One region of the Solibacillus sp. FSL R5-0449 genome, then DNA from elsewhere that is predicted to be linked to it. Evidence: riboswitches for the same ligand, from Rfam matches in the RefSeq annotation. Region 1 holds a riboswitch; each other region holds the start of a gene.
The links. A riboswitch is a leader RNA that binds a small molecule or an ion and turns the genes downstream of it on or off. The one in region 1 is predicted to bind S-adenosylmethionine.
Positions count from the first base shown of each region.

Region 2: linked by a shared signal. The riboswitch ahead of MKY27_RS16100 (bifunctional homocysteine S-methyltransferase/methylenetetrahydrofolate reductase) and the one ahead of metA (homoserine O-succinyltransferase) in region 1 are both predicted to bind S-adenosylmethionine.
Region 3: linked by a shared signal. The riboswitch ahead of metK (methionine adenosyltransferase) and the one ahead of metA (homoserine O-succinyltransferase) in region 1 are both predicted to bind S-adenosylmethionine.
Region 4: linked by a shared signal. The riboswitch ahead of MKY27_RS01615 (O-acetylhomoserine aminocarboxypropyltransferase/cysteine synthase family protein) and the one ahead of metA (homoserine O-succinyltransferase) in region 1 are both predicted to bind S-adenosylmethionine.

Region 1 is NZ_CP150239.1:1,662,053-1,667,511, reverse strand. It holds gene plsY (glycerol-3-phosphate 1-O-acyltransferase PlsY) at 1-342, shown strand, start outside; gene MKY27_RS08115 (HesB/YadR/YfhF family protein) at 454-744, shown strand; gene MKY27_RS08110 (YitT family protein) at 884-1,516, shown strand; gene MKY27_RS08105 (ABC transporter ATP-binding protein) at 1,644-2,414, shown strand; gene metA (homoserine O-succinyltransferase) at 2,466-3,407, opposite strand; SAM riboswitch class I at 3,562-3,669, opposite strand; gene MKY27_RS08095 (nucleoside-diphosphate sugar epimerase) at 3,733-4,485, opposite strand; gene MKY27_RS08090 (AAA domain-containing protein) at 4,506-5,459, opposite strand, start outside.
Region 2 is NZ_CP150239.1:3,213,975-3,219,433, forward strand. It holds gene metH (methionine synthase) at 1-1,860, opposite strand, end outside; gene MKY27_RS16100 (bifunctional homocysteine S-methyltransferase/methylenetetrahydrofolate reductase) at 1,853-3,697, opposite strand; SAM riboswitch class I at 3,800-3,897, opposite strand; gene hemG (protoporphyrinogen oxidase) at 3,985-5,370, opposite strand.
Region 3 is NZ_CP150239.1:2,534,523-2,539,981, reverse strand. It holds gene MKY27_RS12605 (prolyl oligopeptidase family serine peptidase) at 1-310, shown strand, start outside; gene pckA (phosphoenolpyruvate carboxykinase (ATP)) at 389-1,975, opposite strand; SAM riboswitch class I at 2,174-2,289, shown strand; gene metK (methionine adenosyltransferase) at 2,556-3,752, shown strand; gene MKY27_RS12590 (gamma carbonic anhydrase family protein) at 3,862-4,374, opposite strand; gene MKY27_RS12585 (alpha/beta hydrolase) at 4,627-5,430, shown strand.
Region 4 is NZ_CP150239.1:322,484-327,942, forward strand. It holds gene MKY27_RS01605 (hypothetical protein) at 30-1,709, shown strand; gene nfsA (oxygen-insensitive NADPH nitroreductase) at 1,755-2,489, opposite strand; SAM riboswitch class I at 2,733-2,847, shown strand; gene MKY27_RS01615 (O-acetylhomoserine aminocarboxypropyltransferase/cysteine synthase family protein) at 2,965-4,269, shown strand; gene MKY27_RS01620 (hypothetical protein) at 4,457-4,855, shown strand; gene MKY27_RS01625 (hypothetical protein) at 4,940-5,119, shown strand.

The DNA.
Region 1 (5,459 bases):
GTCATCGCAGCTGCGGGCCATATGTTCCCGATTTTCGCCAGTTTCCGTGGAGGAAAGGCGGTTGCTACGAGCGGTGGCGTTATTTTAGGCTATAATTTACCGTTATTTATAATTTTAATCATTGTATTTGTCATCGCTTTAAAACTAACAAAAATGGTCAGCTTATCATCTATGATTGTGTCCGCTGCAGCGGTGATTTATGTCATCGGTCATTGGATGATAACGGGTGAATATGCGTTATTCATTTTAGTTGTCGTATTGGCTGGCTTCATTTTTTACCGTCACCGTGAAAATATTAAACGGATTAAAGCCGGTACTGAACCGAAAATTAAAGGATTTTAACTAATTGACTGAAGGGGTTTCCTTTCAGTCTTTTTTTGTAGTCAAAATTTCAGAACGCGAGCTTTGTAAGTTTTTTTTATTTCCTGCATAATGACAGTAGAGGTGAAATATATGGAAATCAGACTATCAGAAAAAGCACTTACTTGGTTTAAACAGGAAATGGAAGTAGAAAAAGGCGATTTCATTCGTTTTTATGCAAGGTATGGAGGTTCTTCACCTTTTCATGAAGGGTTTTCGTTAGGGATGACGCGGGAGCAGCCGCATGAAATAGGCATTGAAACCGTTGTGGAAGATATTCATTTTTATATTGAAAAGTCCGATGAGTGGTTTTTCAACGAACATCATTTAGTTGTAGATGTCGCCGATTCATCCGATGAATTAACTTATTCCTATGAAAAATAAACACCTTTTTATCGCTCTCTAATACGAACAATTCGCCGTCGAAAAGTTCAAATGTTTCGAAATTTTAGTAAATCCGTTTTTGCCGATTCAATCGTTATAATGAGTAAGGATTATATCGAAGATTGATGAGGGATTATATGTGAAAGCGAAACAGGAATTTTATTGGCGCTGCGTATTTTTTATTGCAGGCATCATTGTTTTATCATTAGGCGTGACATTAACGATCAAAGGACAAATACTTGGCGTTGGGTCATGGGATGTCCTTCATATCGGACTACAAAAAAACTTGGGCTTAACGGTCGGTACATGGTCTATCATTTTAGGCTTGCTCATTCTGGCTGTTGATACGTTTTTCACGAAAAGATTGCCGAAAGTCGGAACGTATTTGGACATGTTCCTGACAGGTATTTTTATTGATATATTTATGATTGTATTACCGGATGCGAATACACTGTTTGAACAAACATTGGCATTTGTTGTTGGCGTTATCCTGCTGGGCTTCGGCTGCGGCATGTATATGGTGGCTAACCTTGGTGTAGGGCCTCGTGACACGTTAATGCTGTTGTTGGTTCACCGTCTTGGCTGGAGTGTCAACCGTGCACGTACAACAATGGAAGTAACGGTTGCTATAATAGGTTTTATATTGGGCGGACCAGTCGGAGTCGGTACGGTATTTATGGCGTTCGGCTTAGGGCCTGTCGTACAATGGGCGCTCAAATGGAACGGAAAGCTGTTCCACCGCGCAGCAGGTGTAGAAAGTGTCGTTATATAAAAATAGGTAGAGAGCAAGCATTATGCGTTTGCTTTCTTTTTTTACATTTGAATTGTTACAATTTTCAAAAAAATACTTTCGTAACAATGGAAAAAAGTGCATAGTAATAAGTGGAGGTGTTTTTAAAATGATACATATTGAAAATATCCATTTATATCGCAATGACAAAAAGATTTTAAACGATTTAAGCTGGCATGTCCAAAAGGGACAGCATTGGGCCATTTTAGGGTTGAACGGCTCAGGTAAAACGACGTTGTTGAAAGTCATTAACGGCTATATATGGCCAAATGAAGGAAGCGTCCAAGTATTGGGCGAAACATATGGCAAGACCTATATACCGAAGATGCGGACGCGGATCGGCTGGGTAAGCAACGCGATGATCGATAATTTCAACTGGCAGGATAATGCGATTGAAATCGTGCTCAGCGGAAAATTCGGTGCCCTTCGACTATTCGATGAAGTGACAGATGAAGAAATTGATCATGCGGTTTCCATTATGAAGCATTTTCACTGTGACCATTTAGCAAATAAATCATTCGAGCATTTGTCACAAGGTGAACGGCAGCGTGTTCAAATCGCAAGGGCCATTATGGCAGATCCCGAAATTCTCATATTGGATGAACCGTGTGGCGGGCTGGACTTAATCGAACGGGAAAACTTACTGCAGACGATTGAACAGATTGCACAAGCTGAAAACGGCCCTACCCTCATCTATGTGACTCACCATGTAGAGGAAATTCTGCCTTGCTTTAGCCATGTGCTTTTAATGAAAGACGGAAAAAATATCGAAGCCAATGCACGGGAAACGGTTTTAACAGATGAATTATTAAGCGATTTCTTCGGGCGTGAAATCAGTTTGCAAATCGAACGCGAACGTGCCTGGGTCGCGATTAAATAAAACGAACCAGCAGGAGTCCACCTCTTGCTGGTTTGTTTCATTTTATACACACTAAATATGATATTCAATATTCTCATCAACATAATGCCATTCGTACGGTGTTTCTTGGTATACGTAGTAGTTCAGCCAGTTGTAGAACAATAGATGCGAATGGGCACGCCAAACATTTTTCGGTGCCTGCAGCGGATCGTTATTCGGAAAATAGTTGACCGGAATATCCGTATTGTCCGGATCTTTCTCGATATCGCGGAAATACTCATCCGATAATGTCGTTGCATCATATTCCAGATGCCCTGTAATCATAATATGTTTATTGTTTTTCGATTGAACGATAAACACCCCTGCATCATCCGAATAGCTGAGTAAACGCAAGTCGGGATGTGCTCGTACTTCATCAATCGAAACCGATGTATGGCGTGAATGCGGTGCAACATACTCGTCACTGAATCCACGTACTAGATCTACTGTTAAATCCGTAATCACATGGGAATATACACCGGAGCATTTCTTCGGCAATTCGAATTTACCAATGCCAAAATGGTGGTACAGGGCAGCCTGTGCACCCCAACATATATACATGATTGAAGTAACATGTTCATTTGCCCAGTCCATCACATGCGTAATTTCGTTCCAGTAGCCGACATCTTCAAAATCCATTTTCTCTACTGGCGCACCCGTAATAATAAGACCATCAAAACGACGGTGCTTCACTTGGTCAAATGTTCGGTAAAATGTATCTAAATGCGATTTGGAAACATTTTTTGATTCGTATGTAGCTGTATTTAAAAATGTGACATCTACCTGTAATGGTGTATTCCCGAGCAAGCGTAGCAACTGCAGCTCGGTTTTCTCTTTTTCAGGCATTAAATTAAACACTAAAATATTTAGCGGTCGAATTTGCTGCGTTTTCGCACGGTCCTCCTCCATGACGAAAATCTTCTCTTTTCTAAGCAGCTCACCCGCCGGTAAATGTTTCGGAATATTAATCGGCATTTCACTTTCCCCCTCATAAACTATTTCAAAATACTTTTAATAATCAGTCGTGTTCAGGCATTGCATTGTTTTACGAGCGAAACGAACCGTTCCAGAACAACATAAAAAGCCCCTCTCACTCCAGCAAAACAGAATTGAGAGGGGCTTTTACCCGTTCTTATCTGCCAAGGTCAACACCTTGCTGGAAGTAGCACCTTTCTAGTAACACTAGAGGTTGCTGAAGCATCATAAGGCCAAGTCCCTCCGCTTCTCTTGATAAGACTATTAAATTGTCATTAGTGTATCATGTACTTTATAGTTTTGCAATAATTCAAAAAATATTATTTTACTCATCCTGAAGCTGTTCTTTTTCTATATTGAATAAGATGGTTTCCAGCCGCTCATCCCATACACGTGTCAACGTATTGTATACACGTACAAAATGTCTGTTTTCCTTTTGATCGAACAATAAAAAACATAGGACCGGTATATCATTAATCTGGATTGATTCCGTCGACACAACACTCGTTATATAGTGCGGAACTTCGTCTTCCGCCACCGGTTGTTCGGAAAGCTGCTGTTGAATGAAATCAACGAGCAATGTTTCTTCAATCGCTTCAATTTCTTCTGTATCCATTGTCGGGAAAGGCTCCGGAAACTCTTCCAAATCCGCGAATTCTTCCAGGTCCCCCTCCAATGGCCGTTCATGAATCGGACTGTATTGAATGAAGTAACTTGTTTCTTCTAGTTCCTCTTCAAAAATGCCCGATTCCAGCTGTGCTTTCCCTTTAGCAGTAAGCGCAAATTCCTGTTCTTTCACTATCATGCCGAGTCGTAACATTTTATTCGTCAAATCATGAATAAATAACGGTTCCACCAATAAAATTTCGGCTAAGAGCTCCACATTTTTCAGTTTTGCCTTTTCAAAGGAAATGAGCATCATCTTCATTAAAATATCCATGGCATTGCGCATCACGGGATGATATTTCACTTCCAATGTATGAATCGGAATGGCATATTGCATTTGCTTTTTAATTTCAATGGATGGGTTTTGGCTGAGTTCTTTCTGCAGCTGTAAAACTGTTCCTTGTAAATCCATTCAATCCAATCCCCCTGTTTCTACACAGCAAAATAGCCGTCCTGTTCTTTTACGGTCGTTAAGACATGGGCATACATATCCCTTGTTTTCGCGCTCTTTGGACGCTTCGTAAACATTTCGGTACTGCCGACCATAATGAGCAGTTCCCGGGCGCGGGATAAGGCAACATTGAGACGTCGGTAATCTTTCGCAAAGCCAATTTCTCCGCGCTCATTGTCATGATTCCGCACCATGCTGACAATAATGACATCCATCTCCATCCCCTGGAATTTATCGACCGATCCAGTACGGATGTGTAAATGCGGTACACTGATCTCCTGCTCGATCAAACGATTAATGCGCTTTACCTGCTCCGCGTAGAATGAAATAACGCCAACCGATTTTAATGCGTCTTGTGGAATCAGACCTTGTGCCTTTGCCTGCTCCGTTGCGGCATTTAATTCGAGCAGCTGCTGTTTAATCTGTTCCAGCTCAGCTAAATTGAATAAACTCGAGCCTTCTTTCATCCGCTCTTCAAAATACGGTTTGGCATTCGGTATATCGAGCCATAGCAAATGATGGTTTCGTGTAATTTTGGATGTTTCAAGGAAATGATCTCGTACAGCATCCGAATCCTCTAACCCACATTGCAGCTGTTCGGATTCATTTTCATAAAACGGTGTAATAGTTGACATAATATTTTTATGCATACGATACTGAAGGGCAAGCATCGTTTTGTTTTGCGACGGCAAATTGTTATATAAACGCTCAAATAGTGATTCTTCGAGTAATTTTTCAAGCTCCCGTTTTTCTTCAAATGTTGTACTTTCCTTCACAACTTGCTCCAATGTTTCTTCAAATGTCGCATCGCCTACAAGCGGCGGCAGCTGGTGATGGTCCCCAACTAAAATAATTTTTGCGCCTTTTAACATCGGCAGTAACAGTTCCGGTGGTGTTGCTTTTGAAACTTCATCAATAATGACGACATCAAACGT
Region 2 (5,459 bases), 1.6 Mb from region 1:
TTTCACGACTGCATCTTTCTTTTTATCACGGTAAAAGTCAGTGAATACAGCGAGTGTTTCATCATTTGTATTGAAGATCAGATCATTCGCCAGCTTGATTTCCTCTTCAGGAATCGATGCATAGCGCTCCAGCTTTTCCGTATTTACAATCGCATAGTCCAAGCCTGCTTGTGTACAGTGATATAAGTACACCGCATTCAACACTTCACGTCCTACAGGCGGCAGACCGAACGAAACATTACTTACACCAAGCACTGTTAAGCAGCCAGGTAAATGTTCTTTAATCAGGCGAATTCCTTCAATTGTTTCCTCAGCGGCTCCGATATATTGCTCATCGCCTGTACCGACCGGGAACATTAACGGGTCAAAGATAATATCTTCAGCTGACATGCCCCATTTTTCTGTTAAGAGCTTATATGAACGTTTCGCCACTTCAAGCTTTTGCTCACGTGTAATAGCCATTCCCGTTTCATCGATTGTACCGACAACAAGTGAAGCCCCATATTTTTTCACAAGTGGCATTACCGCATCAAAACGTTCTTCGCCATCTTCAAGGTTAATGGAGTTAATAATGGCCTTCCCCTGTGAAAACTTCAGGGCGACTTCCATTACTTTTTCATCTGTAGAGTCAATAACAAGCGGCACTTTAACTTTTTTCACAACTTCCTGCATGAAGTTTTTCATATCTTCCACTTCATCACGGTCAGGGTTTGCTAAACAAATATCGATGACATGTGCTCCGTTTTTAACTTGTGCACGTGCAATTTCCGCTGCTTCTTCAAATTTGCCGTCAACGATCAGGTTTTTGAATTTACGAGAGCCGATAACATTCGTACGCTCCCCGATAAATAACGGGCGCATTGATTCATCGTATTGCAATGGCTCGATACCTGATACGACATGTCCATGTGTTACATCTTTCGGCTCACGCGGTTTATAGCCATCTACCGCTTCACGGATCGCCGCAATATGTGCCGGCGTTGTACCACAGCAGCCGCCGACGATATTCAGCCAGCCTTTTTCTGCAAAGCCTTGCAGTTTTTTTGATAATGAATCCGGTGTTTCATGGTAGCAGCCTTCCTCGTCCGGTAAACCGGCATTCGGATAACAGCTAATATAACCATTCGAAAGCTCCGCCAATGAACGGATATGATCGGTCATAAATTCCGGACCTGTCGCACAGTTCAGTCCGACAGACAACGGTTTAATATGTTCTATCGAAATATAAAATGCTTCGATTGATTGCCCGGCAAGCGTTGTTCCCATTGGCTCAATTGTCCCTGAAATCATAACAGGCAGCTCTTTGCCAAGCTCTTCAAATGCACGGTGAATCGCAATCGTTCCTGCTTTAACATTCAGCATATCCTGGGAAGTTTCCATTAAGATTAAATCCGCCCCAGCTTCGATTAACGCTTTCGCCTGTATATAAAAGTTTTCTTCTAGCTCTTCAAATGTAATACCGCCTGTTACCGACAATGTTTTTGTCGTTGGTCCGATTGCACCTGCAACAAAGCGTGGCCATTCCGGTGTCGAAAACTCTTTCGCCGCTTCCAGTGCAATCTCAACCGCCCGCTTATTAATTTCAACCGCCTTGTCACCTAAGTCATATTCATCCAGTACGAGCGGTGTTCCGCCAAATGTATTTGTACAAATAATATCAGCGCCTGCAGCTAAATATTCACGGTGGATTTTGCCCAATACATCCGGTCTTGTCAGCACGAGGTTTTCGTTACAACCGTCTAAATCTTCTCCGCCAAAATCTTCATATGTTAGATTTTCTGCCTGAAGCATCGTCCCCATGGCACCATCGATGATAAGTATTCTTTTTTGTAATTGCTCATGAATTGGGTGATTATACATTCGACTGAACTCCTTTACTTTGCGCATCATATAGTTTTACATAGTCCATTAATTCCAGCGTCATATCATAGCGTAAAAACGGTGTAATTAAATAAATCCCGTTAAAGTATTTGCAAGCCGTATCGAGTAGCTCTTTCGCAATCGCGATGCCTTCTGCTGTCGCTGCTTCCTTGTCATCCCCGCAAGCAGCCATACGCGCAAGTACTTCATCTGATAACTTAATTCCCGGTACTTCATGATGTAAAAATTCCGCGCTGCGCGATGACGTCAACGGCATAATTCCGATATAGATTGGTGTTTCCAAGTGTTTAGTCGCCTCATAGATTTCGACGATTTTCTCTTTCGTATAGACCGGCTGCGAAATAAAGTAATCTGCACCATGCTCGATTTTCTTCTCTAAACGGGCAACAGCACGGTCCAAAACACGGACATTCGGATTAAAGGCAGCGGCCACAGAGAAGTTCGCCTGTTTTCGTAACGATTTCCCTGTAAAAGAACCACCCTTATTTAACTGCTTAATTAAGGAAATAAGCTCCATTGATGAAACATCATAGACGCTTGTCGCACCCGGGAAATCTCCCACTTTTGTCGGGTCCCCTGTAATGACAAGAATATCGTGAAGTTCCAGCGCATCCAGCCCCATCAAATGTGACTGAAGCCCAATTAAGTTGCGGTCACGGCATGTTAAATGCGGCAATGAGCGAATCCCATGCTCTTTTAAAATAGCGGCCATCGCGATATTACTAATACGCGGTGAAGCAAGTGAGTTATCCGCCATCATAATGACGTCTGCGCCCGCTTTTGCCAGCTGTTTTGCCCCTTCGACAAACCCGTCAATTTCCAGATGACGCGGTGTATCAAGTTCCACAATAACAGAGCGTTCACGTTTTGCTTTTTCGTGAAGCGGCTCTTGCTTACGCGGTTCTGGAATACGGACAAATTGTGTTTGCCCAGGTTTGGCTTCTTTTGTATCGACCGGCTCCATATTCGCCAAACGTTTTTTTACTGCTGCAATATGCTTCGGTGTTGTTCCGCAGCAACCGCCAATTAAACGGACTCCCTGATTTACGAGTTCGACAGCGGCACGTGCAAAATAATCGGTTTCCGACTCATAGACAACACGACCATCTTCAATATCCAGTAATGATGCATTTGGGTATGCCGATAAAAATGCCTTATCCGGTAAATTGACTCCTTCAAACGCCTGGATTGTATGGAAAGGACCTAATCGGCAGTTACTCCCAACAATATCTGCACCTAATCTTTCCAAATCATGAAAAGCTTCATTTAAAGACATCAAATTTTGAAGGACACCCGGTTCCTGCATTGTGACTTGGGCAATGATCGGTAAATCGGTCATTGAACGTAATAGATGGACACAATGGGATAGTTCTTCAAAATCATAATACGTTTCAAGTAAAAATCCGTCCGGTTCTCCAGCTAGTAATACTTCAGCCTGCTCTTGGAATGCAGCTAAAATTTCGTCTAATGTCGCATCACTTTTTCGGATTCCGCGAATACCGCCAATTGTCGCCAGAACATATTGTCCATCAAGGGAGGCAGCACGCTTTGCGATTTTTAATGCAGCTTCATTAAATTCAAAGACACGATTTTCATAGCCATATCGTGCAAGCTTTATCCGGTTTGCCCCATATGTATTTGTTTGGATAATATCTGCACCCGCCGCAATATATTCACCATGAATTTTCTCTATAATATCAGGACGTGCAATATTCATTTCTTCATGACAATAATCCAATCCATATGAATAAAGAAGTGTTCCGATTGCCCCGTCTGCTGTTAAAACCCGCGTTTGTAATTCTTCAAGTAAACCCATTGCCTTCACTCCATCATTTACAGTATTTTCAGTATATTAACGATATAAAAAAACCTTCTTTCATTAAATAAAAGAAGGCTTAGTAGTGATCAACTTAATCCCTTCTCATCTTCTGGCATTTGCCACTGGATTTAGCACCTGACTTAACGTTGGTTGCTGAAGTTTCATCGGGCCAGTCCCTCGACTTCTCTTGATAAGAAAATAATATGAATTTTTAAAATAATTAAATGAATCATAACGTTATCTAATAATTACGTCAATACCCTTTAGCTGAATGAAGTATTTCTTTACATAATTCGACTAATAATCTGTTCAGCCGTTTTTTTACCGTTTAAAATACAGGCACCGATTCCTACACCGAAATAGGCACATCCCGCTAATAGAACATTCGGGTAAGCCTCTTCCAGTTGCTTCATAACTTCCGATAATGCTTCATTATGCGCCAAATCATAGCGGGGCATCTGGTCAATCCACTTTGTTACATTAACAACCGTCGGCTCCGCTTCAACACCTAAGCTGAGACGAATATCTTCCAATGCTACTTTTGTCAGCTCTTCATCAGACATGGCTGCCAACTCTTCATAACGCGGGTTAATATTTTTATAAAACAGGCGAACGAGTAAATTACCCTCTGCCGACGTATGTTTCCATTTACGGCTTGTCCATGTCGACGCATTGCAAACTAAATCGCTATTATGGGAGACGATAAAGCCTGTTCCATCAGCTGGTAAAACATCATCAGGCACATCAAAGCCCACATACATCGTTAAAGCAGATGCAGTCGTGAACTTTTTCAGCTGCTCTTCCAATAATTCATCCTGTATGACATGACGCACTGTTTCATTTGGAACTGCGAGTACAACAACATCGGCCAAAATCGTTTCATCTTCCAGCACGACTTCATATTGCTCTTCTTTTTTTGAGATTTGCTTTGTTACCGTATTTTTCATGAATTCAACTTCCGGCAGCTGTTCCTCTAAACGATCGATCAATGCCGATAAACCCGAACGGAAAGAGATAAATTTCTTATTCGCTGCTTTTTCGAATTGTTCCCGATGTGCTTCGAATCCTTTAATAATCGATCCGTATTTATTTTTATAGTCCACTAAATAAGGCAAAGTGGATGCCAGGCTCAATTGATATAAATCACCCGAATAAACACCCGCTAATACGGGGGCAATTTGTTTGCGGACAATTTCCTCCCCTAAAAAGTACTCCAAAAACGTTCCGATAGAGCTTTCTTTTGTAAATGTAGTGTTCGGAATTTCCAAATCTTGCAGTGCTCTCTTTTTACCTTCTTCAGAAATTAGCGTACTCGACATAAGTGATTCTACACTCATCGGAATACCGAATGTCGAGCCTGCCGGGATTGCATGAAGCTCATTATTCGTATGAATGTAGGAAATACCTGTTTCGTTATAGACAAGCTCTGATTCAAAATCAAGCGCCTTTACAAGCTCCAAAACCCCTGGATGACGAGCTACAATTGAGTCAGCCCCCGTTTCCATAATAAAACCTTTATCCTTTTCGGAATGAATTTTCCCACCTAAATATGCGTTCTTTTCAATTAATATTAACCGCGCTTCCACATTTTGCTCGTACATTTTATTTTTCAAATAATGCATCGTACATAGCCCGGTAATCCCGCCACCTACAACTACTACTGTTTTCATATCCATTCTCTCCTATTTCGTTCGCTTCTCTTTTTATAAGTATAAACTTTTTTATATTAAATATGGTCTGCTGGGTATCACATTTTTCA
Region 3 (5,459 bases), 870 kb from region 1:
TTGGGAGCGTGTGGATATGCGGCGCGGATTGAAAAGAATCGTTGGCGGTACGCCAAATAAAGTACCGGAAAACTATGATGACCGTACACCATTATTTGAAATCGAAAAACTTCAAACCCCCGTCCTCATTATTCACGGTACAGAAGATCAGCATGTTGATATCGAGCATGCCTATAAATTGGAGCAATATTTAAAAAGGGAAGGGAAATCTGTTGAGACATGGTACTCATCCGGATTAAAGCATCACTATCCCCCAAACCTGAACCGTGATACTGTGAAAAACTTGTGTGACTGGATGAAACGCCAATAAATACACAACAAAAAAACAGCATTTTTCTCTTAGAGAAAAATGCTGTTTTTGATTGAATAAACGTAGCTGATTAGTAAATTATACTAATGGGCCGCCTTTTTGAATGATTTCTTCTTCAACATTCTCGAATTTCTTGAAGTTGTTTTTGAACAGTTCAGCAAGTTCAGAAGCTTTTTTGTCGTATGCCACTTTGTCTGCCCATGCATCACGAGGATTTAATACGTTTGTTGGTACACCTTCAATTTCTACAGGGATGTTTAATCCGAAGACAGCATCTTTTGTAGTGTCAACATTGTTTAATTTCCCTTCGATTGCAGCGCGAACCATTTTACGTGTATATGAAAGCTTCATACGGCTACCTACACCGTATTCGCCACCAGTCCAACCAGTGTTTACTAAGAATACTTGTGAACCGTGCTCATCAATTTTCTTACCTAATTGCTCAGCATAAACTGTAGCGGCAAGCGGTAGGAATGGAGAACCGAAGCATGTAGAGAATACTGGTTCCGGCTCTGTTACACCGCGCTCTGTTCCGGCAAGTTTAGAAGTGAAACCGCTTAGGAAGTGATACATTGCCTGCTCTTTCGTTAATTTAGAGATAGGAGGTAATACACCGAATGCATCGGCTGTTAAGAAGACGATTGTATTCGGATGACCTGCTACTGATGGCAATACAATATTGTCGATAAAGTCGATTGGGTAAGCAACACGTGTGTTTTCTGTTAAAGAACCGTCTGCATAGTCGCATTCGCGTGATTCAGGGTCTACTGCCACGTTTTCCAATACTGAACCAAAGCGGATCGCATTGTAGATTTCCGGCTCATTTTCAGCAGATAGGTTGATTGTTTTTGCGTAGCAACCACCTTCAATGTTGAATACACCGTTGTCAGACCAGCCGTGCTCATCATCACCGATTAATTTGCGGTCTTTGTCAGCTGATAACGTAGTTTTCCCTGTACCAGATAAACCGAAGAATAATGCTACATCGCCTTCTTCGCCAACGTTGGCAGAGCAGTGCATTGGGAAAATACCTTGTTCAGGTAATAAGTAGTTCATAATACCGAAGATTGACTTCTTCATTTCACCTGCGTACTCAGTTCCGCCGATTAAGATGATTTTCTTTTCGATAGATGTTATAATAAATGTTTCCGATCCAGTACCGTCTACTTCCGGATCTGCTTTGAAGTTTGGCGCAGATACGATTGTAAACTCGGCAACGTGTTTAGCCAATTCGTCTGCTGTTGGGCGGATGAATAATTGATGACAGAATAGGTTATGCCAAGCATATTCATTAATTACTTTAATAGATAATTGAGAATCTTTGTCTGCACCGGCAAAACCGTTGAATACATATAACTCGTCGCGTTCTTTTAAGTAATTTAAAACTTTTACATAAAGTTTATCAAATACTTCTGCTGAGATCGGACGGTTGACTTTACCCCAATCGATTTTGTCTTTTGAGATTTCTTCTTCTACTATATATTTATCTTTAGGAGAGCGGCCAGTATATTTGCCTGTTTCAGCGCGTAAAGCACCCTCAACAGTTAGCGTTGCTTCTCCGCGTGATGTCGCTTTTTCAATCAATTGTGGAACAGATAATTGAGTTTTGATGTTTTCCCCGTTTAAAAGTTCTTTCAGCTCGTTAGCAATTTCTACCGAATTCATCTATTAAATACCATCCTTTTTTATAGTATTCCCTTATAGAGGGGAGTTGATTCCTAATTCAAAAATAGTATAACACATTAAGTGAAATAATCTATACTAATTGCAAATTATTTTTTCGTAAATTTTGACATATCGAAAAAAGTCAAAATTTGTTGACAGTCATTGATTTTTTGCGTAATATGTTTAATTGAACGGATACTCTTATCCCGAGCTGGTGGAGGGGCAGGCCCTATGAAACCCGGCAACCTGCGTATATTTTATACGTGTTGGTGCCAACCTGATGCAAGGGCAAAATTTCCCTTGAACGATAAGAGTGAAAGGTAACGAAACGTAATATCCTTTCCTCACGTGTGATGAACACGGCTATGAGCGAAAGGATTTTTTTTATTCTGTTTTACAATTTCGTACTGAGCGAAAATTATATAGTTACAGCCTTTCAGACCCTCGTGTTAAAGCAAATATAGCTTGACGTTAAAAAGGCCGGATACGCATATGCGTAAGTGCTCTAATATAACGGACATGGGTAATGAGTACCGTATCAATAAAAAACAATTGCCAAAGTGATTTAGGAGGAAATGACATGACAAATCGTCGACTGTTTACATCAGAAAGTGTAACGGAAGGACATCCGGACAAAATTTGTGATCAAATTTCGGATGCCATTTTAGACGCTATTTTAGCTGCAGATCCAAATGCACGTGTAGCTTGTGAAACTACGGTAACAACAGGCTTAGTATTAGTATCTGGTGAAATTACAACGTCTACTTATGTAGATATGAAGGGTATTATCCGCGATACAGTGGCAGAAATCGGCTATACACGCGGTAAGTACGGCTTTGATGCTGAAAATCTTGCAGTATTAGTAGCAGTAGGAGAGCAATCACCTGACATTGCACAAGGTGTTGATCAGGCATTGGAAGCACGTGAAGGTTCAATGACGGAAGATGAACTTGAAGCAATTGGTGCAGGTGACCAAGGTTTAATGTTCGGTTATGCATGTAACGAAACACCGGAACTTATGCCGATGCCTATTTCTTTAGCTCACAAATTAGCGCGTCGTTTAACAGAAGTGCGTAAATCAGGGGAATTGGAATATTTACGTCCGGATGGTAAAACACAAGTGACAATCGAATATGATGAAAACAATGAACCTGTTCGTGTGGATACGATCGTTATTTCAACACAGCATGATGAAGAAGCAACATTGGAACAAATCCAAACAGACATTAAAGAACACGTGATTAAACCGGTAGTTCCTGCACATTTATTGGATGAAGCTACAAAATACTTCATCAACCCGACAGGTCGCTTCGTAATCGGCGGACCTAAAGGCGATGCAGGTCTTACAGGTCGTAAAATTATTGTGGATACTTACGGCGGTTATGCACGTCACGGCGGCGGTGCATTCTCAGGTAAGGATGCAACAAAAGTTGACCGTTCTGCAGCATATGCAGCACGCTATGTTGCTAAAAACATTGTAGCGGCTGGCTTAGCTGACCGTGCTGAAGTACAATTGGCGTATGCAATCGGTGTTGCACAACCAGTGTCAATCGCAGTTGACACATTCGGTACAGGTAAAGTGGCGGAATCAGAAATCGTAAACTGGGTTCGTGAGCTCTTTGATTTACGTCCTGCAGGCATTATTAAAATGCTTGATTTACGTCGCCCGATCTATAAGCAAACAGCAGCTTACGGACATTTCGGTCGTACAGATTTAAATGTGCCATGGGAAAATACGGATAAAGCAGCTGAACTGAAAGCAAAAGCAGGAATTTAATAAAATATAAAGGAGCATCCAGTTAGGTGGAGTGCTCCTTTTTTATAATTTCTTTTAAATTTCCTATATAATAGGTAGAGATTCCGAAAAATAATATATGAGTGTAAAATTATTTCTGAAGTGATTTATAGTATTGACCCTTCGCCACATATTCGGAAATAATCCGGTCCATATCAGCGCGGTCTTCTGCCGTTACTTCACGTACGACTTTTGCTGGACGACCCATCGCCAAACAATTAGGAGGAATCACTTTTCCCGGCGGAACAAGACTGCCGGCACCGATAAATGCTCCTTCGCCAATAACGGCACCGTCCAATATGATGGAACCCATACCAACTAAAGCACGTTTCTTAATTGTACAGCTATGTAATGTAACTTGATGACCTATAGTTACTTCATCTTCAATAATGAGAGGATAAGCAGGGCTTTGGTGAAGGCAGCTCAAATCCTGTATACTGACACGCTCTCCGATTATTGTTTTGTTGACATCGCCGCGGATGACCGTGTTAAACCAGATTGAAGTTTCGGCTCCGATTGTTACGTCACCGGTAACTGTGGCATAGTCGGCAATAAATGCGGAAGGATGGATCGTCGGTTCTTTATCCTTATAAGGGTAAATCATTTTCAATTCCTCATTTCTTCTATAAAATTGTAGATAAATCTATAGATATCGTAACAAAACATGAAGATTTTTCAATTAACATTTCTTTTAGAATGGAATGTATTATAATTAAACAAATAAATAGTAATATAATGAGGCCTTGTGAAAAAAGGTGTAACATCGTATTTTTATGATATAGGTTAACAATACTGACCCTTATTAAAGGTCACGTGTTTATGACATTAAAATAATTTATATGTAAGGAGTATGGCCATGTGGAAATGGGAAACAGAGCAACAACCAAAAGCCGTAGTCGTTATTCTTCATAGCGCATATGAACATCATCGGTGGTACGCATGGTTAATCGAAAAGTTCCGCAGTTCCCACTTTCATGTTGTAATGGGAGATTTGCCTGGACATGGAGAACAAGGGGAGTATACAAAGTATCATGATGAGGATTTTAAAGAATATTACAAGTATACAAAAGTGTTATTGAAAGTGGCACTGGAATATAATTTACCGCTTTTTATCGTCGGAAATGGGCTAGGAGCTGCAATCGCTACGTATGTGCTTCAGAACAATAAAATAGAATGTGCGGGTGTTGTATTAACATCCCCTTGGTTTAATTTAAAGCTGGCACCTGGAAAATTGTCGAATGCTTTATCAAGCTTCAGCGCTATTACATCCAATGTTAAGCTGAAACATGAATTGGAGCCTCATCATCTTACACGGAATACAGATGTGTTAATGGAATTGAAAGAACAATTACCGTTAACGAACATGGTGACGGTTAAATGGTATCGGGACTGGCAGCAGATGACTCGGACAATCCGTAATCCCGAATTGAAGTTTCCGGATATCCCTGTATTATTAATGACAGGTGAAAATGATAGAGTAACAGACATCAGTACATCAAAGAAATGGATTACCGAGCATTCGCTTTCAGAGTTTCATTACAAGCAGTGGAAAGGCTGTCTTCATAGCCTGTATTTTGAATTAGAGCGGGAAGATGTCTTTAAATTTACGATTGATTATATTAACAATGTTTTAAGAGATTTGGGCTATATTATTGAATAGTGAAGAACCTAACAAACTTGCAATTTGTT
Region 4 (5,459 bases), 1.3 Mb from region 1:
TACATAATAAGTAAGAGAGGGTGATAGTTATGGGACAATTATTGCTAATAACGGCAATTGGATCACTTTTGATCACATTATTATTAATGCCGTTATCAAAAAAGGTACGCAATAAGGAGCTTTCATCAAAAACATTTACGAGCTTATTTATTACAACATTTATAGTAAGTTTTATTTCAGTATTTTTAACTGTATATATTTCTAAAATCGATCTGAACTGGACGATTTTTCTATACGTAATACCTGTTGTAGCAATTATCGGAGCAATTTTTGCAGTCGGTAAGGAGCAAAAAGTTAAATCGGCAATCGTGCTTGTCAGCATTATTGGGATCGGCTATTTAGTAAGTGCGCCATTTTTAAATGCAGATGAAAAATTCAAGTCTTCAGAGATGAAGGAAAAAACGGAAATTTCGCCGTTTGATGAGACGAAAACACCGGCAAGTGTACCACCAAAGTTCGCTAAAAATAAAATGAAAAAAGCGTTTGGACAAGTGCCAAACACAAGCTATTATGAATTAGGAAACCTGCAAATTCAAAAAGTAAATGGTAACTATGTTTACATTGCACCTGTAGAGTTTTCAGGATTCTTTAAGTGGTTCAACGGAAAAACAACACCTGGTTATTTCACGATGAGTGCAACAGACTCAAGCGATAATCCAAAGTTTGTGAAGGCTGAAATGAGCTATGTTCCATCAGCTTATTTAAATAAAAATCTGGAGCGTCATATTCGTCTTCAAAATCCATCATTAATTTTCTATGGTGATCCGCAGCTGGAAATTGATGAAGAGGGAAAACCGTATTACATCCGTTCTTACGGCGAATTTATTTCGGCACGTAACGGCTTTGATGTAAAAGGGATTGTACTTGTTGATGCGGAGACGGGTGCTACAGAAAAAATTGCGATTGCGGATGTACCGGAATTTATTGATGGTGCTGTATCACCGGAAGCAGTAAGTTTGCAGAATAGTTATTACGGTAACTATGTACACGGCTTCTGGAATAGTCTAGTCGGCAAAAAGGATGTTAAGTTGCCGAGTGATGAAGGTACGGAAGCAAATGTAAGCCCGATCTTTATGGAAGACGGGGAAATGTATTACTTCACTGACTTTACAAGTCCTAAAGAGGGCGTTGACTCGATGCTTGGTTATGCATTAACACATGCACGTACGGGTGAAGCAACGTACTATACCGGAAATCTGGAAGAGTCTTATATGGATTCCCAAGGGGCTCTTGAAATTATCGAGAAAAAGTTCATCGAAAAAGAATGGGAAGGCGAAATGCCGATCCTTTACAACTTCTATGGTGAAGCGAGCTGGCTGTCAGCTGTACTGGATGCGAACGGATTCCTGCAAAATTACTTCATCGTCTCTGCAGCAAATCCTGAAATTTCGGCATTTGGTACGACGCCAAATGAAGCATTAAGACTTTATAAAACAGCGCTAAGCCGTGGTGGAAGTACGGTAGATGGTACTTCGAATGCTGAAGAAGCTAAAGCGACAGTAAAAGTCGTGCGTGTTTATAAAGAACGTGTAGGTGATTTCACGATCGTATCATTCCTGGCGAACACAGGCGAAAACTTCATCGTATCTACAGAAGTTGCACCATTTGCAATCTACTTGCAAGAAGGTGACCAGGCGACGATTACGTATGCAAAAACAGGAGAAGACTTCCAACCTGTAAAAACATTGCAGATTGAAGGGTTGAAATAAACAAAAGGAGTATGCCATTTTGAGGCATACTCCTTTTTAATTGGATTACTTCCAAGTAAAGCCTCGTGAAGCAAGGAAGTCTTTCATATGCGGACGGTTTTGCTGAACTAAGTAATCAGCCATTTGTTTCGTCCATGTCGCAGTCTTCTGATTTGAAGAACGGCTGCTGTAATAGTCTTCCATAATTCCATCGTACTCATCCAGAAGTGTTTCATACTTATCAACGTCATAACCGTTTTCATGCAACACCGCAGCTACCGGTAAACGCGGCTTTGTTTCGTTACGTTTTGTCGGTGTACCGATTGTCATCGCAAACAACGGGAAAACGTATTCCGGTAAATTGAAAAGCTCGCTGATTTCTTTAGGATTAGTACGGGCACCACCGATATAGCAAATGCCATAACCCATTGATTCAGCTGCAATAACGAAGTTTTGGGCAAATAACGCAACATCTGCTACCCCTACAAGAACATTTTCAGCAGAGTCAGCAGAAATATCAACCCCATGCTTTTGACCCGCTACTTGCAAACGTTTGAAATCTACACAAAACAAGAAAGAGGCACCTGCTGTTTTGAACTGGAATTCGTTTTTAGACAGTTCCCCAAGCTTCTTTTTCTTTTCTTCATCCGTTACCCAAATGACACTGTATGCCTGGACAAAATGCGAACTTGCTGCCATTTGTGCCGTTTCGATTAAATCGATGACCGTTTCTTTTGAAATTTCCTCACCTGTATATTTACGAACAGATGTATGACTGCGTAATAATTCTTTTGTATTCACGTGAACATCTCCCTTTTATGTAATAAAACTTAATGGTGTATCCTTCATGCTTATTTTAGTCAATATTTTACTTGAAGTCGATTATTAGCGTCTGTTCAATTCTTAGTGAGGGAATTTTTGCATATCGTTAAATACAGATAAGAGCAATCAGAATTAAATCTGAAAATTTTAAATTTTTTGTATTGACATATCGGATTAGTATGTTTTATACTGAGACACAACGATGGAACACAAATCACATAACTCTTATCAAGAGCGGCGGAGGGAATAGGCCCTGAGATGCCCGGCAACCAGTAAGTGATGAACTGACTAAGGTGCTAAATCCTACAAAATGGACAATCATTTTGAAAGATAAGAGGAGGCAAACTTGCTCATGCGCAACCCTCTTCTTAACTGAAGAGGGTTTTTTTCATTTAAAAAATCCTCCTCAAAAAACACCGATTTCACCATCGATTAAATTTTTGGGGGTAATAAAATGACAAATTTAAGACCAGAAACATTATTATTACACGGGGGTCAAAAACCAGATCCTGAAACAGGAGCAATCGCTGTTCCGGTTTACCGTACAACGGCTTATGCATTTAACGACACTGCTCATGCGCAACGTCTATTTGCATTACAGGAGACAGGCAATATTTATTCCCGTATTATGAACCCGACAGTCGGGGCATTTGAAGAACGGGTTGCTTTATTAGAAGGGGGTACAGCTGCAGTAGGGCTTTCATCTGGCGCAGCAGCAGTAGCATTTTCTATTTTAAACGTAGCCGGTGCAGGGGATGAAATTGTTGCGGCAGGCTCTCTTTACGGCGGGACTTACAATTTATTCGCAACTACATTGCCTCGCTACGGCATTACAGTAAAATTTGTGGATGAATCAGATCCTGCAAACTTCCAGGCGGCAATCACGGATAAAACGAAGGCAATCTTCGCTGAAATTATCGGAAATCCAAGCTTAAAAGTACTGGATATTGAAGCGGTAGCAAACATTGCTCATGACAATGGTCTTCCTTTATTAATCGACAGCACATTTGCTTCCCCATACGGAAGTAATCCGATCGAATTCGGCGCGGATGTTGTCATTCATTCTGCAACAAAGTGGATTGGCGGTCATGGAACGACGATCGGCGGGATTGTTGTTGATGCAGGGAAGTTTGATTGGACGCAAGGAAGACATCCAGGATTTACAGAACCGGATACTTCCTACCATGGTCTACGCTACGGAATTGACACAGCAGGCGCTGCATTTGCGACAAAGCTTCGTGTTCAACTATTGCGTGATTTTGGTCCAACATTATCTGCTGACGCGGCATTTAACTTCCTGCAAGGACTTGAAACGCTTCATTTGCGTATTGTCCGACACAATGAAAATACACAAAAAGTAGCCGAGTATTTAAGAAACCACCCATTTGTGGAATACGTAAATTACAACGGCTTTGAAGATTTTGCGACACATGATCTAGCGAAGAAGTATTTGAAAAATGGCTTCGGATCGATCATTACATTCGGTATTAAAGGTGGGCGTGAAGCAGGCCGCCAAGTAATCGATAACGTGGAACTGTTCTCTCATGTAGCGAACGTTGGGGATGCCCGTTCATTGATCATCCACCCTGCGAGCACAACACATCAACAGTTATCTGCTGAAGAATTAAAAACTGCCGGCGTATCGGAAGAGCTCATTCGCTTATCGATCGGGTTAGAAGCAGCAGAAGATATTATCGCTGATTTAGAACAGGCACTAGCAAAAGTTGCGGCTGAAGTAGGCGTAGAAACAAACGTATAAATGTGATGAAAGGCTTAGCTTCTCCCATTCGAGAAGTTAAGCAATTTTTAGAAAATTAATCCCTACTATTTTTATAAGTTTTATTGACAAATATAAAACCTAGTAATACAATGGGGATAATAAAATACCAACCAGAAAAATTTAAAATGATGTTGCAGCATCATTGGAAGAAAAGGAGTTGTTCAACATGGGGAAAGTATACAGTGCACAAAACATTGCAGCCTATATTATTTATGAACTTAATGACGTAAAGGAATTTGTGAACGCTTGCGCTATCCAGCAAATTTTGGCCGATGTGAATACGATGTGGCAGCATGTTTTTGGACACAATGCTTTCTCAGAACAAGCTCACGATCTTTCCACAGAAGGTTATGTTGTAAAAGAAGTAGCCGAAGCATACAAAATTCATGGTACAGCCCATATTTTATCGCCAGCAAGAGAATGGTTTTTAAAGTACGGGGAATTTCAGTTAGTGGAGCGCCCATACGCGGTTCCTGACTACTCGGCAAAAGAGGAAATCGTCATGACCAAAATTTTAACTGCCTATCGTTTACGGGCTTTTAATGATATAAACGTGGCAGTATAAAATAATTTCGGAACACTAGCGAGCCCCCTTGCTAGTGTTTTTTATTTTGAAGATTTTTGCGGGTGATGTGATGTATGGGTTTTATTGGAAGAATTAAGAAGGTTATTAGAAGAAGTTTTGGGAATATTAGAAGAAATGGCGATGTTATTAGAATTTGAGGGGAATCGTGGTTTGGGTACGTGCTTTTTTAGCCGAAAAATGGATGCAAAAACCGGTATGCCGGTTTTATTAGAACAATGGAGTGGGATATTAGAAGAAGTGTGAGTGATATTAGCACATTGAGCTCGGATATTAGCATGTTTTGCATCCATATTAGAACATTGGCCGGATATATTAGAAGATCGCAATTTTATTAGAACATTTTAAAATATATTAGATGATTTCCGAATATATTAGAAAATAACAAAACGCCCTCACTACATAGCCTCAACTACAAGAAATGACTGGAAATCTTTACGCCCTCCACCCTAAAATAGCTCTTAAAAAATAAAATTTGGATGAATATTGACCGTTTACAGTAAACAAATGTCCTTCTAGGCGAGATTTCCCTTGTTTTCATGTATTATATAAGATAGAATTTGCTTTAAGATAAATTTTTTGAATT